3 regions of the Pseudomonas sp. LBUM1661 genome follow, and region 1 is predicted to be linked to each of the others. Evidence: predicted binding sites of a transcription regulator. Region 1 holds the regulator's gene; each other region holds the start of a gene.
What was found. The regulator FliA, encoded in region 1, starts transcription of late flagellar genes. The targets are predictions, from matches to a motif close to CTAAAGTTTNNNNNNNNNNNGCCGNTAA.

Region 1 (4,188 bases):
GCGCGCAGAACATCGCGCTGGTGAGCATGGACAGCTATCGCATCGGTGCCCAGGAACAACTCAAGACCCTGGGGCGCATCCTCAACGTCTCGGTGACCCACGTCGATCCGGGCCAGTCCCTGGTGCAGGCGCTGGAACCCTTGCTGCGCAAACGCGTGGTGCTGATCGATACCGCCGGCCTCCAGGCCAGCGATCCGGCACTGCGCATGCAGCTCGAAAGTCTGGCCGGTCGTGGCATCAAATCGAAAAATTATCTGGTTTTGGCAACCACCAGCCAGAAACAGGTTCTAACCGCCGCTTATCACAGTTACAAACGCTGCGGGCTGGCTGGCTGCATCCTGACTAAACTGGATGAAACGGCAAGTCTGGGCGAGGTGTTGAGCCTGGCCATCAGTCATGAATTGCCGGTGGCCTACCTGACCGATGGCCCGCGGATTCCGGATGATTTGCATCTGCCGCGTCGTCATCAGTTGGTCAGTCGCGCCGTAAGCGTGCAAATGCAAGAAGAACCCAGCGAAGAAGCCATGGCTGACATGTTCGCTGATATTTACCACAGCCCGACCAAGCAGGTTGGCTGAGGTATTAATGAACAGTTTTTGTACCTACATCGATGGTCTGCCATGCATTGTTCCGTTTGTGAACGCGCAGCCAGTAATGTGGCCTCCGTCTAAGTAAGACAAGGTAAAGAAATTCATGGGCAGCATGCATCCCGTACAGGTGATCGCGGTGACCGGCGGCAAAGGTGGCGTCGGGAAAACTAACGTGTCAGTGAACTTGTCCCTGGCTCTAGCTGAGCTCGGCCGGCGCGTGATGCTGCTGGACGCCGATCTGGGGCTGGCGAACGTCGACGTTCTGCTGGGACTGACACCCAAACGTACCCTGGCCGACGTGATCGAAGGCCGCTGTGAGCTGCGCGACGTATTGTTGCAAGGCCCAGGCGGCATTCGCATCGTCCCGGCCGCGTCCGGCACCCAGAGCATGGTTCATTTGAGCCCGGCTCAACACGCCGGCCTGATCCAGGCGTTCAGCGATATCGGCGACAACCTCGACGTATTGGTGATCGACACCGCGGCGGGCATTGGTGATTCGGTGGTCAGTTTCGTTCGCGCCGCGCAAGAAGTCTTGCTGGTGGTGTGTGACGAACCGACGTCGATCACGGACGCCTACGCACTGATCAAACTGCTGAACCGCGATTACGGCATGAACCGCTTCCGCGTCCTGGCCAACATGGCCCAGAGCCCGCAGGAAGGTCGCAACCTGTTTGCCAAATTGACCAAAGTCACGGATCGCTTCCTCGACGTTGCCTTGCAATACGTCGGTGCGGTGCCGTACGACGAAAGCGTGCGCAAGGCCGTGCAGAAGCAGCGCGCCGTGTATGAAGCGTTCCCGCGTTCCAAGTGTTCGCTGGCCTTCAAGGCGATTGCGCAGAAGGTCGATACCTGGCCGCTGCCGGCCAACCCGCGTGGGCACCTGGAGTTTTTCGTCGAGCGCCTCGTGCAACAAACGGCAGGACCGGTGCTATGACAGCCAGCGGTTACAACCTCTACAAGAAATCGGCACGTGACGCGCAGTACGAGCTGATCGAGCGTTACGCGCCACTGGTTAAACGCATTGCCTACCACTTGCTGGCGCGTCTGCCGGCCAGTGTCCAGGTCGAAGACCTGATCCAGGCCGGGATGATCGGCCTGCTTGAAGTGTCGACCAAATACGACGCCAGCAAAGGCGCGAGTTTCGAGACGTACGCGGGCATCCGGATCCGCGGCGCGATGCTCGATGAAGTGCGCAAGGGGGACTGGGCGCCACGTTCGGTCCACCGCAATACCCGGATGGTCAGCGACGCCATTCGCTCGATTGAAGCTAAAACCGGTCGTGACGCTAAAGATCACGAGGTTGCGGCCGAACTCCAATTGAGTCTCGACGATTATTACGGGATTTTGAACGACACCCTGGGCAGCCGGTTATTCAGTTTCGACGATCTGTTGCAGGACGGCGAACACGAAGGGCTGCACGAGGATGGCGCGAGTGCACACACGGAGCCGTCACGCGATCTGGAAGATGAACGCTTCCAGGCGGCGCTGGCGGACGCGATTGCCAATTTGCCGGAGCGTGAGCGACTGGTGTTGGCGCTGTACTACGACGAAGAGTTGAACCTCAAGGAAATCGGCGAAGTCCTGGGGGTCAGCGAATCTCGGGTCAGCCAGTTACACAGCCAGTGCGCGGCCCGTTTGCGGGGGCGTTTGGGGGAGTGGCGAGCGCGCTGAAGGCAGTGTGGGGACACTGCGAACGTGGCTGGTGTGGTGTTGAAACTGCGCCGGTCTCGATCTGTTGTGCTCCAGACAGTCATTGAGTGCTTTGCCGGATTGATTGAAATGGCGCGTCCAGGTGCTGGGCGCGTTTAAGACTGCTTGGAGGTCGAATTGGACAAGAACATGAAAATCCTCATCGTTGATGACTTCTCAACGATGCGGCGGATCATAAAAAACCTGTTGCGTGACCTTGGGTTCACCAACACGGTCGAGGCTGACGATGGCACTACCGCCATCCCGGTTCTCAACAGCGGGAGCATCGACTTTCTGGTAACGGACTGGAACATGCCTGGCATGACCGGTATCGATCTGCTGCGCCACGTGCGCGCCGATGAAAAGCTCAAGCACTTGCCAGTGCTGATGGTCACCGCTGAAGCCAAGCGCGAACAGATCATCGAAGCGGCCCAGGCCGGTGTTAACGGCTATGTGGTCAAACCCTTCACGGCCCAGGCGTTGAAAGAAAAAATCGAGAAGATTTTCGAACGCATCGGTTGAGCAACTGCGCCACGGGGAAGCTATGGAGCATATCGAATCTTCACAGGGTGACTTCGAGTCGACCCTGAAAAAACACGCCGTCGAACTGGTCGAAAGCCTTGAAAAAGGCAAGTTCGGCGACGCTGTGCAACTGATCCATGAGCTCAACCAGACCCGTGACCGCGGCCTGTACCAGGAAGTGGGCAAGCTCACTCGCGAGCTGCACAGTGCGATCGTCAATTTCCAGATTGACCCGAACATGCCGCAAGCCGAGGAAGTGTCACAGATCACCGACGCCACCGAGCGCCTGGGGTATGTGGTCAAGCTGACCGAGGCGGCGGCCAACCGCACCATGGACCTGGTGGAAAACGCCACGCCGCTGGTCAACAGCCTGAGCAATGAAGCCCAGGCCTTGAGCACCGATTGGGGACGGTTCATGCGTCGCGAAGTCGGGGCTGAAGAGTTCCGTGAACTGGCGCGGCGAGTCGACGGTTTCCTGACACGCAGCAGCGAAGACAATCGTGTGGTGTCGAGCAACCTCAACGACATCCTGCTCGCCCAGGATTACCAGGACCTCACCGGTCAGGTGATCAAGCGCGTGACGCAGTTGGTCACCGAAGTTGAAAGCAACCTGCTCAAGCTCGTGCTGATGGCCAGTCAGGTGGACCGCTTTGCGGGCATCGAACATGACCGTGAAGCGATGCTGGCAGAAAAAGATCCGCAAAAACATCTCTCTCAGGGTGAAGGTCCGCAGATTCATGCCGATAAAAGAGAAGACGTTGTGTCCGGTCAGGACGATGTAGACGATTTGCTTTCCAGCCTTGGATTCTAGGAGCACCCATACACATGAGCTTCGGCGCCGATGAAGAGATCCTTCAGGATTTCCTGGTTGAGGCCGGCGAGATTCTAGAGCAACTGTCCGAACAGCTGGTCGAGCTTGAAAGCCGACCGGATGATGCGGACTTGCTCAATGCAATTTTTCGCGGTTTTCACACTGTAAAAGGGGGCGCCGGCTTCCTCCAGCTCCATGAGCTGGTGGAGTGCTGTCACATCGCCGAGAACGTGTTCGACATCCTGCGCAAGGGTGAACGACGCGTCGACTCGGAACTGATGGACGTGGTTCTCGAAGCGCTGGATGCGGTGAACAGCATGTTTACCGAAGTCCGCGAACGCAGCCCGGTCACGGCTGCCACGCCTGAATTGCTTGCAGCGCTGGCCCGTCTGGCCGAGCCGCAAACGGCTGATGAAGCCGCTCCGGTCGCTCAAGCGGTCGAAGAACCGGCGGCTGAAAGCGAATCGGGCGACATCACCGATAACGAATTCGAACAACTGCTGGACTCGCTGAATGCCGTCAAGGCACAAGCCGAAGCGGCGCCAGTGGTTGCGCCGCCGCCTGCCGACAATGCCG
Region 2 (4,188 bases), 3.3 Mb from region 1:
GCGCCGATGGAGCCGCGCTTCTTCATCAAGCGCGTGCCGCAGTCGTTGAGTACGGTACTGGGAGCAGGGCTGATCATTGGTTCGTTCTATGGTTTGGCACCGTTGTATGCCTCTCAGCAAGGGCTGTCCACGGAGCAGGTCGGTCTGTTCATGGGTAGCTGCATCTTCGCCGGACTGTTGGTGCAGTGGCCGTTGGGCTGGCTGTCGGACCGTTATGACCGGGCCTTGTTGATCCGCTGTTTTGCGGTGGTCCTGGCCCTTACCGCGTTGCCGCTGGCAATCATGCAACAAGTACCGCTGGAGGTTTTGTTTGTTGCCGGGTTCTTCTGTTCGCTGGTGATGTTCTGCCTGTATCCGCTGGCAGTGGCGTTCTCCAATGACCACGTCGAGGGTGATCGGCGGGTGTCCCTGACGGCGATGTTGCTGGTGACCTACGGCGTGGGCGCGAGCATCGGGCCGTTGGTGGCCGGGGTGCTGATGAAGCTGTTCGGCAGCCAAATGCTGTATGCCTTCTTCAGTTTCTTCGCGCTGGTGCTGGTGTGGCGGATTCGCCCGAAAGCCGTCACCAACCTGCATCAGGTCGACGATGCTCCGCTGCACCACGTGGCTATGCCTGACAGCATGTCGAGTTCGCCGCTGGTGGCGTGTCTCGACCCGCGTGTCGATGAGCAGGTGGTGCAGGAACAGATGCAGAACCCGGTCAATCCTGAACCGGACCCGGAACCCGAAACCGAAACGGTGGCCGAAAGCGATCTGCCTCCGGACGATCCCGACACCGGTCGCGAGCAAAGTTTTACCGAGGCCAGGCCTTAAATCCCAGGCATAAAAAAACGGGCAGTCACCGCAAGGGACTGCCCGTTTTTTATTGCGGCGACGTATTACAGGTCGTCTTTGTCAAAGCGTCGCGCTTCGCGCTGAAGCTGATAGACGAACCGCTCGACTTGCCGCTGCACCAGGCCGCTCATGTTGTGAAAGCGGATGCCGGCGAACGTGGTGGAGATCTTTTCTTCGAAGTGCAGGTAGCGCAGTTCGACCGGCGCGGTCATTTTGCCAAAGGGCAGGGCGGCGGCGAAGCGGTCGTAGACCTGGCCGAGTTGCAGGCTGTCGGTGATGTCGCCTTCGAAGCGCAGCTTGCAGCCGGTGGCGGAGATGTCCAGCAGCTTGCCGCTGATCGGTGCCTTGAGCTTTTCACCGTCCAGGTCGACGCTGACCAGTTGCGCCAGTTTCAACGCTGCACGGAACGCATTGCGCCGCTGATGGTAAACCACCTCGGCGGGCAATGGGCCACGGTAGCAGCGGCTGCCACCGGACTCGTCGATGCTCAGCGGGCCGTTGCTTTCCCAGGCAATGCGCACGCCGTCGTGAAAGCCTTCGACCTTGAACGGTTCGCCGGCCAGCAGGAAGCGTTCACCGTCGCGTGGAATCATTTCGTCCAGGGCGATCGTCTTGCTTTCACGATCGATGTCCACCAGATAGCTCTGGAAGCGCTGGCTGCGCTCGTGGAACGTAATGATCAGCGGGTCATGGCTTTCTTGCAGCTGGCGAAGATTGCCGGAGATCTCCAGGGGCGTGCTGAGCACCTTGGGTGGCTGCGGAGCATCGTCCGCGTTTAAGGCATTGGACACGGTTCATCAATCTCCAGACAAAATTTGACTGCGGCTAGCCAGCATTTTGCCAGCATGTTTCGCGTCTTGATAGGGCGTGCGCATGTTGCCGGCTCAAGCCTGACTGAGTGGGCGCGGCTTCACAAGGGTGGAGAATGATCCGCTGGCATTGTAGAGGGCTGGCGGTTCACCGCCGGTGAGGATTTTCAGCTGAGTGGCCGTGGCGGCCTGTTGCATGATGATCGACTGGCCATTGTTGACGTTGGCGGCCTGGCATTGGGCCAGGAGGTCGGTCAGTACATCGCTTTGTGCGAGCAATTGGTCACCGATGCTCGACTGCTCGGCCAGTTGCTCAAGGCCCTTGCGCGTGGTCGGCAAGTTGAGGCTGGCGAGGATTTCACTGCGTTTGCGGCCATGCTGTTCGAGCAAGATGATCAGTGCCTGCTTCTGCGCCAGAATGTCTTCGAGCAGTTGCATGTCGCGACCATGCAAGGCGAGGGACTCGGTTTGCAGTAACTGCAGCAAGTGTTGGGCTGGAGCAAAGTCGTCGGTGATCAGTTGCAGCAAATTAGTGTCGTGCATGGCTGGCCTTGGGTTTTAAGCGTCCAAAAGCCTGGCGCAGACCGTGGTGGCCTAGCGCTGGGCTTCGAAGTTGAGCAGTTTGCTGGCTACGCGGTTGCTGTCGACTTTATAGCTGCCATCGGCAATCGCTGCTTTCAACTCGGCCACGCGGGCTTTGTCGACGGCAGGCTGATCGCGCAGCGAGTCAGTGACCTTCTGCAACTGTTGAGCCTCATTGCTGAGATGTACCGATTCCCCGCTTGTGACGGTGCTGGCCTGTTCGGCCGGGGTATTCAGCGGCGCGGATTTGCCGGCTTCGGCGGTTTCCTTGGCAACGCTGGTACGTGTACTGCCCGTCAGTGAAGAGGAACTGTTCAAACGGTTGAAATCGATGACCATGATAAAAAAACCTCTGGGTATTTGGACGCTTGCCATGTTTTCGGCCATACCCGGGAAAACTTTAGGCCCATTTATCAATGAGCTTGCGCGCGCCAGCGCTTGCCCTGCCTGGGGCACAGTTTAGGCAACAGTCGGGCGGTGCGCCATCTCTTCATGAGCGCGGGGCTCATGAGCATGGGAGCCGCGATCGAAGGTCGCTACATGGCCACTTCCACTTTGCCGGGCGCGATGACTTGCGCCTTGATGACCCGCTGCGAGTTGAGGTTTTTCACCCGGATCTGTTCGCGCAGGCCGCCATTGGACAGCGCTTCACCCGGCATGCGTACGCTGAGCGTACCACTGCGCGCGGTGATCACCACCTGGTCACCCTTGCTGATCACTTCGGCCTGTTCCATGTGCACCAGGGTGACCACCTGATCGGCGACCATTGGTCGGGTCAGTTTCTGCCCGATCGCCTGATCGACAGCGGTCAGGTAGCCCTGGCTGATCAAACTGATGTCGCGCTCCCGCAGGGTCACGTCTTCGGGCTCGATAATGCCGGTGCGCCGCAGGGGCCGGGTGGTCGTCACGATGTCGCGAAACAGGCGGACTTGAGCGGGCACGAAGACCGTCCAGGGCGATGCGCCCTCGCAGCGAACCTTGACGGTCACCCTGCCCAGCGGCTTGGCCGGACTCTCCAGGGTCGCTGTCAATTCCTTGTCGCACATGGGCATGCGCAGCCGTGGATCGAGCTGCTTGACCTCGATCTCGTAGCGGCCTTCCGTTTGACTGGTGGCCAGATAGTCCTCTACGGTGAATTCAAGAAAGCCCTGTGTGACGCCGATAAGCATGTCAGGCAAGGTAACCGCGTCAGCAAGGGCAGGGCTGCCAGCGTTGAACAGGCAAACAGCCGACAGCGCGCAAAGCAATTTGCGGAAGTTTGATGTCAGGCGTCGGAAAAATGTCGGTTCTGTGTTCATAAGAGTTAAAAAGCAAGCGCCGTGCCGTTTAGTGATGAATGCGCGTCGCAACACACTTAAGCGTTGGTGTAGGAGTCTGTGCATGGCTGGTGTAATGGATGCGGTAAACCAGCGCACGCAACTGGTTGGGCAGAATCGCCTTGAGCTGTTGTTGTTCCGTCTCGACGGTCAGCAGCTTTACGGGATCAACGTGTTCAAGGTTCGGGAAGTGCTGCAATGCCCCAAACTCACGCTGATGCCAAAATCCAGTCCTGTCGTGTGCGGTGTGGCGAATATCCGGGGGGCGACCATTCCGATTCTTGATCTGGCGATGGCGACCGGCTCCGGCGCCTTGAAGGACAAGAACAATCCCTTCGTGATCATCACGGAGTACAACACCAAGACCCAGGGTTTCCTGGTCCGCTCGGTGGAGCGCATCGTCAACATGAACTGGGAGGAGATCCATCCGCCACCCAAGGGCACGGGGCGCGATCATTACCTGACGGCTGTGACTCGGGTCGACAATCAGCTAGTCGAAATCATCGACGTCGAAAAAGTGCTGGCGGAAGTGGCGCCGACGCCGGAAGCGATTTCCGCCGGCGTGGTGGACGTCGAAACCCAGCACAAGGCGCTGTCCTTGCGCGTGCTGACGGTCGACGATTCGTCGGTGGCGCGCAAGCAGGTCA
Region 3 (4,188 bases), 600 kb from region 1:
ATTCCTCAATCGAATAAGAAAAACCCTTAAGCTAATACCTAAATATTATTTATAAATTATTTTTTAGAACCATATGCTTCATGGCAGATAGCCCCTTCTCCTCTGCCAACTGTCGAGCGTGCCATGTCAAAATCCAGCAAAAACGCTGCAGTGAAAGTCCATCGTCCGGTCCTGGCCGGTTGGGTTGTTGCACTGGCCTTGGCTTTCGCACTGCCGGTTCAGGCCAACGAAACACTGCGAATCGGTTACCAGAAGTCATCGACCCTCATCACCGTGCTGAAAACACAAGGCACGCTCGATAAAGCGCTCGCGCAGCAGCACATCGATGTGAGCTGGCATGAATTCCCCAGTGGCCTGCCGCTGCTGGAGGCGCTGAATGTCGGCAACGTCGATATCAGTGCTGACGTGGCCGATACCGTGCCGATTTTCGCCCAGGCCGCACAGGCCAAACTGACGTACTTCGCCCAGGAAGCGCCCTCGCCTTCCGCCCAGGCAATCGTCGTGCGCCAGGATTCACCCTTGCATCAATTGTCGGATTTGAAAGGCAAGAAAGTCGCGGTGACCAAGGCCGCTGGCGCCCACTATTTGCTGATCGCTGCGCTGCAAAAAGCCGGCCTGGAATTCTCGGACATCCAGCCCGCGTACCTGTCGCCCGCCGATGGCCGAGCCGCCTTCGAGAACAACAAAGTCGACGCCTGGGTCACCTGGGAACCCTTCCTCACCAGCGCACAACGTCAACTGCCAACGCGCACCCTGGCTGACGGCGCAGGCCTGGCCAGTTACAAACGCTATTACCTGACCAGCACGAGCTACGCCAAGGCGCACCCTGAAGTGCTCAAGGTTGTTTACGATCAACTGCACAAGACCGGTGAGTGGGTTAAAAATAATCCCCGCGAGGCGGCTCAAGTGCTCAGTCCGTTGTGGGGCAATCTGGATGTGGCAACGGTCGAGTCAGCCAACACTCATCGCAGTTACCAGGTACAGCCCGTGAAAGGCGATCAGTTGGGTGAGCAACAGAAAATCGCCGATGCGTTTTTTGCTGCGGGATTGTTGCCCAAGGCAGTGGATGCCAAAGACGTCGATATCTGGAAGCCATGAGGTCATTTCCGACCTGTGACGTGCTCTTTCAGACAGACGCGTTCACCTTTTCCTGATTGCTGCCGATGCCTCTACCTTAGGGCACAGGAGCAATACAGATGAGAAACAACCAACCGGTTACGCAGCGCGAGGTTGCCCTCGGACCTCAACAAAAACTCATCTCGACAACGGATGCACGAGGGGTCATTACTTACTGTAATGACGCCTTCGTAGAAATAAGCGGTTTCAACAAGGGCGACCTGATCGGCGCCCCGCAAAACATCGTTCGGCACCCCGACGTACCGTCCGCCATATTTGCCCACATGTGGGGCGCCCTCAAGCAGGGCAAGCCGTGGATGGGCATCGTCAAGAACCGTTCAAAAAATGGCGACCATTACTGGGTCAACGCCTATGTCACTCCGGTTTTCGACGGCAGCCAGGTGGTCGGTTATGAATCGGTCAGGGTCAAACCGACGGCCGAACAGATCCGCCGTGCCGAAGCGCTGTACACCCGTATAAGCCTTGGAAAGTCAGCGGTTCCCGGCAGCGATAAATGGCAGCCTGCGTTTCTCGACTGGCTGCCGTTTTTGGCGATGGGCGTCGTGGGCACGTTAGGTGGCGTTTTTCTCAGTACGCCTGTGGCGTTCGCCGTGACGGTCGGGGTATCGGTGCCGATCGGACTGATTGCCGGGCGCTGGCAAAAACGCGGGACGCTGCACCTGCTGGACTCGGCAGAACCGTCGACCTCCGACTCACTGATCGCACAAATGTACAGCGACGAACGCGGCCCTCAAGCGCGCCTTGAAACGGCCTTTGTGAGCCAGGCATCGCGTCTCAAGACTTGCCTGACGCGGCTACAGGACACGGCTGAGCAACTCACTGGTCTGGCCGGACAATCCGACGTCCTCGCCAGCAAGAGTTCGCAGGGGCTGGATCGCCAGCGAATCGAGACCGAGCAAGTGTCGGCTGCTGTCAATCAGATGGCGGCGACGACACAAGAGGTCGCCAGTCACGTGCAGCGCACCGCCGACGCGACCCAGGAAGCCAATGTGCTGACGGGACGTGGACGCGATGTGGCCCGCGATACCCGGCAAGCCATCCAGCGCCTCTCGGCAGTGGTTGGGGAAACCGGGCTGACGGTTGCGCAACTCGCCAAAGACAGTAACGAAATCGGCACGGTGGTCGACGTCATCAAAGGCATCGCCGACCAGACCAACTTGCTGGCGCTGAACGCCGCCATCGAAGCCGCCCGCGCCGGCGACATGGGTCGAGGTTTCGCGGTGGTGGCGGATGAAGTGCGGCAATTGGCGCAGCGCACCACTCAGTCCACCACCCAGATCCACAGCCTGATTTCCAAGCTGCAGATCTCGTCCAATAACGCGGTGAAGATCATGGAAAGTGGGCATCGTCAGGCCGAAGAGGGCGTGGCCTGGGTGCTTGAGGCAGACAAGGCGTTGGTGGGTATCAGTGAAGCCGTAGCGAACATCACGGACATGACCACCCAGATTGCTGCCGCGACTGAAGAGCAGACGGCCGTGGCTGAAGAAATCAGCCGCAACATCACCACCATCGCGACCCTGGCCGATCAGACGTCCGAACAAGCCAGGCATTCGGCCGAGTTGAGCAAGGAGCTGACGCAGACAGCCAAGACCCAGTACTCACTGGTCGAACGTTTTAACCGGTAACGGATCACGCATCGCACGCGATCCGTGTAGCAGCTGCCGAAGGCTGCTACACGGATCAGGCTGTGTCAGATCGTGCTAACGATCACTATCAGCGCTTGAGTTTGCGCTTGTTGCGGTATTGGTCGATGACCACCGCCACCACAATGATCAGACCCTTGATGATGTCCTGGATGTAGGCATCGACCCCGACGAAGGTGAAGCCGCTGGCCATGACCCCGAGGATCAGCGCGCCGATCACCGTGCCGGTAATGCGCCCTACTCCGCCCGCCAGGCTGGTGCCGCCGATCACCGCGGCGGCAATCGCGTCCAGTTCATACGACATACCCATCCCTGCCTGCCCGGTTGCGGCCCGAGCCGAAGCCACCACCCCGGCCAATCCGGCCAGTAATCCGGCGATGCTGTAGACGATCACCAAATGGCGTTTGACGTTGATCCCCGACGTGCGCGCCGCCTGCATGTTGCCACCGATGGCGTAGGTGTATTTGCCGTACTTGGTGTAGCGCAGCGCGATGTGGAAGATCACCGCCACCACCAGGAAGATGATCACCGGCATCGCACCGTGACCGATGGCCGTGTACGAATCGGAAAGCATGCTCACCGGTTGACCTTCGGTGTAGTAACGCGCCAGGCCACGGGCCGACACCATCATGCCGAGGGTGGCAATGAACGGCGGGATCCCGGTGATCGCGATGATGCTGCCGTTGATTGCACCCGCCAGCAGCCCGACCCCCAGGCCGACGATCACCGGTATCCACACCGGCAAGTCCGTCAGCGAGGGAAACACCGCACGGGTAAAGTCCGAGGTCTGGGCCAGGCTCGCGGCGATCATCGCCGACAACGCCAGCACCGAACCGGATGACAGGTCGATGCCGGTGGTGATGATCACCTGGGTCACGCCGATGGCCAGCAGGCCGATGATCGACACTTGCAGGATCATCAGCACCAGACGCTGGGAGTTCATCAGGAAGCTCTGGTCACGCACGATCCAGCCGAACACTTCGAAGACCAGGCCGATGCCGATCAGCACCAGGAAAATACTCAATTCCGTGGGGAAGCGCCGGCGCGACTTGGCCGGAGTTACCGCGGGTTTGTTTTCCAGTATCGCGTTGTTCATAGCCACTCATCCTTCTATAGCGTTGCCGGCGACCGGTACGCGGGTCGCCAACAGAAACCGTTTAAATGCATTGAACCGTCAATGAACCAAGGACATTCCGGAAGCCAGTTGCATGACCCGCTCCTGAGTCGCCTCGCTGCGGTCGAGGGTGCCCATCAGGTCGCCCTCGTGCATGACCATCACGCGGTCGCTCATGCCGAGCACTTCCGGCAGCTCCGAGGAAATCATGATTACCGCCATGCCTTCGCTGGCGAGGTAGGAGATGAGCCGGTAGATCTCGGCCTTGGCGCCGACATCAATGCCACGGGTCGG

Region 2: flgM (flagellar biosynthesis anti-sigma factor FlgM) is a predicted target of FliA. The motif match lies at 2,602-2,629, and genes of this name have one in related genera.
Region 3: ACA057_RS10900 (methyl-accepting chemotaxis protein) is a predicted target of FliA. The motif match lies at 1,638-1,665, and genes of this name have one in related genera.

Annotation. Positions count from the first base shown of each region.
Region 1 covers NZ_CP166794.1:1,759,706-1,763,893, forward strand. The annotation lists gene flhF (flagellar biosynthesis GTPase FlhF) at 1-578, shown strand, start outside; gene fleN (flagellar synthesis regulator FleN) at 694-1,524, shown strand; gene fliA (RNA polymerase sigma factor FliA) at 1,521-2,261, shown strand; gene ACA057_RS08010 (chemotaxis response regulator CheY) at 2,430-2,801, shown strand; gene ACA057_RS08015 (protein phosphatase CheZ) at 2,824-3,612, shown strand; gene ACA057_RS08020 (chemotaxis protein CheA) at 3,627-4,188, shown strand, end outside.
Region 2 covers NZ_CP166794.1:5,294,278-5,298,465, reverse strand. The annotation lists gene ACA057_RS24265 (MFS transporter) at 1-813, shown strand, start outside; gene ACA057_RS24260 (flagellar brake protein) at 879-1,625, opposite strand; gene ACA057_RS24255 (flagella synthesis protein FlgN) at 1,719-2,186, opposite strand; gene flgM (flagellar biosynthesis anti-sigma factor FlgM) at 2,238-2,564, opposite strand; gene flgA (flagellar basal body P-ring formation chaperone FlgA) at 2,762-3,523, opposite strand; gene ACA057_RS24240 (chemotaxis protein CheV) at 3,606-4,188, shown strand, end outside.
Region 3 covers NZ_CP166794.1:2,356,116-2,360,303, reverse strand. The annotation lists gene ACA057_RS10910 (aliphatic sulfonate ABC transporter substrate-binding protein) at 124-1,098, shown strand; partial or broken gene ACA057_RS10905 (PAS domain-containing protein) at 1,197-1,466, shown strand; gene ACA057_RS10900 (methyl-accepting chemotaxis protein) at 1,671-2,762, shown strand; gene ACA057_RS10895 (ABC transporter permease) at 2,851-3,876, opposite strand; gene ACA057_RS10890 (sugar ABC transporter ATP-binding protein) at 3,955-4,188, opposite strand, start outside.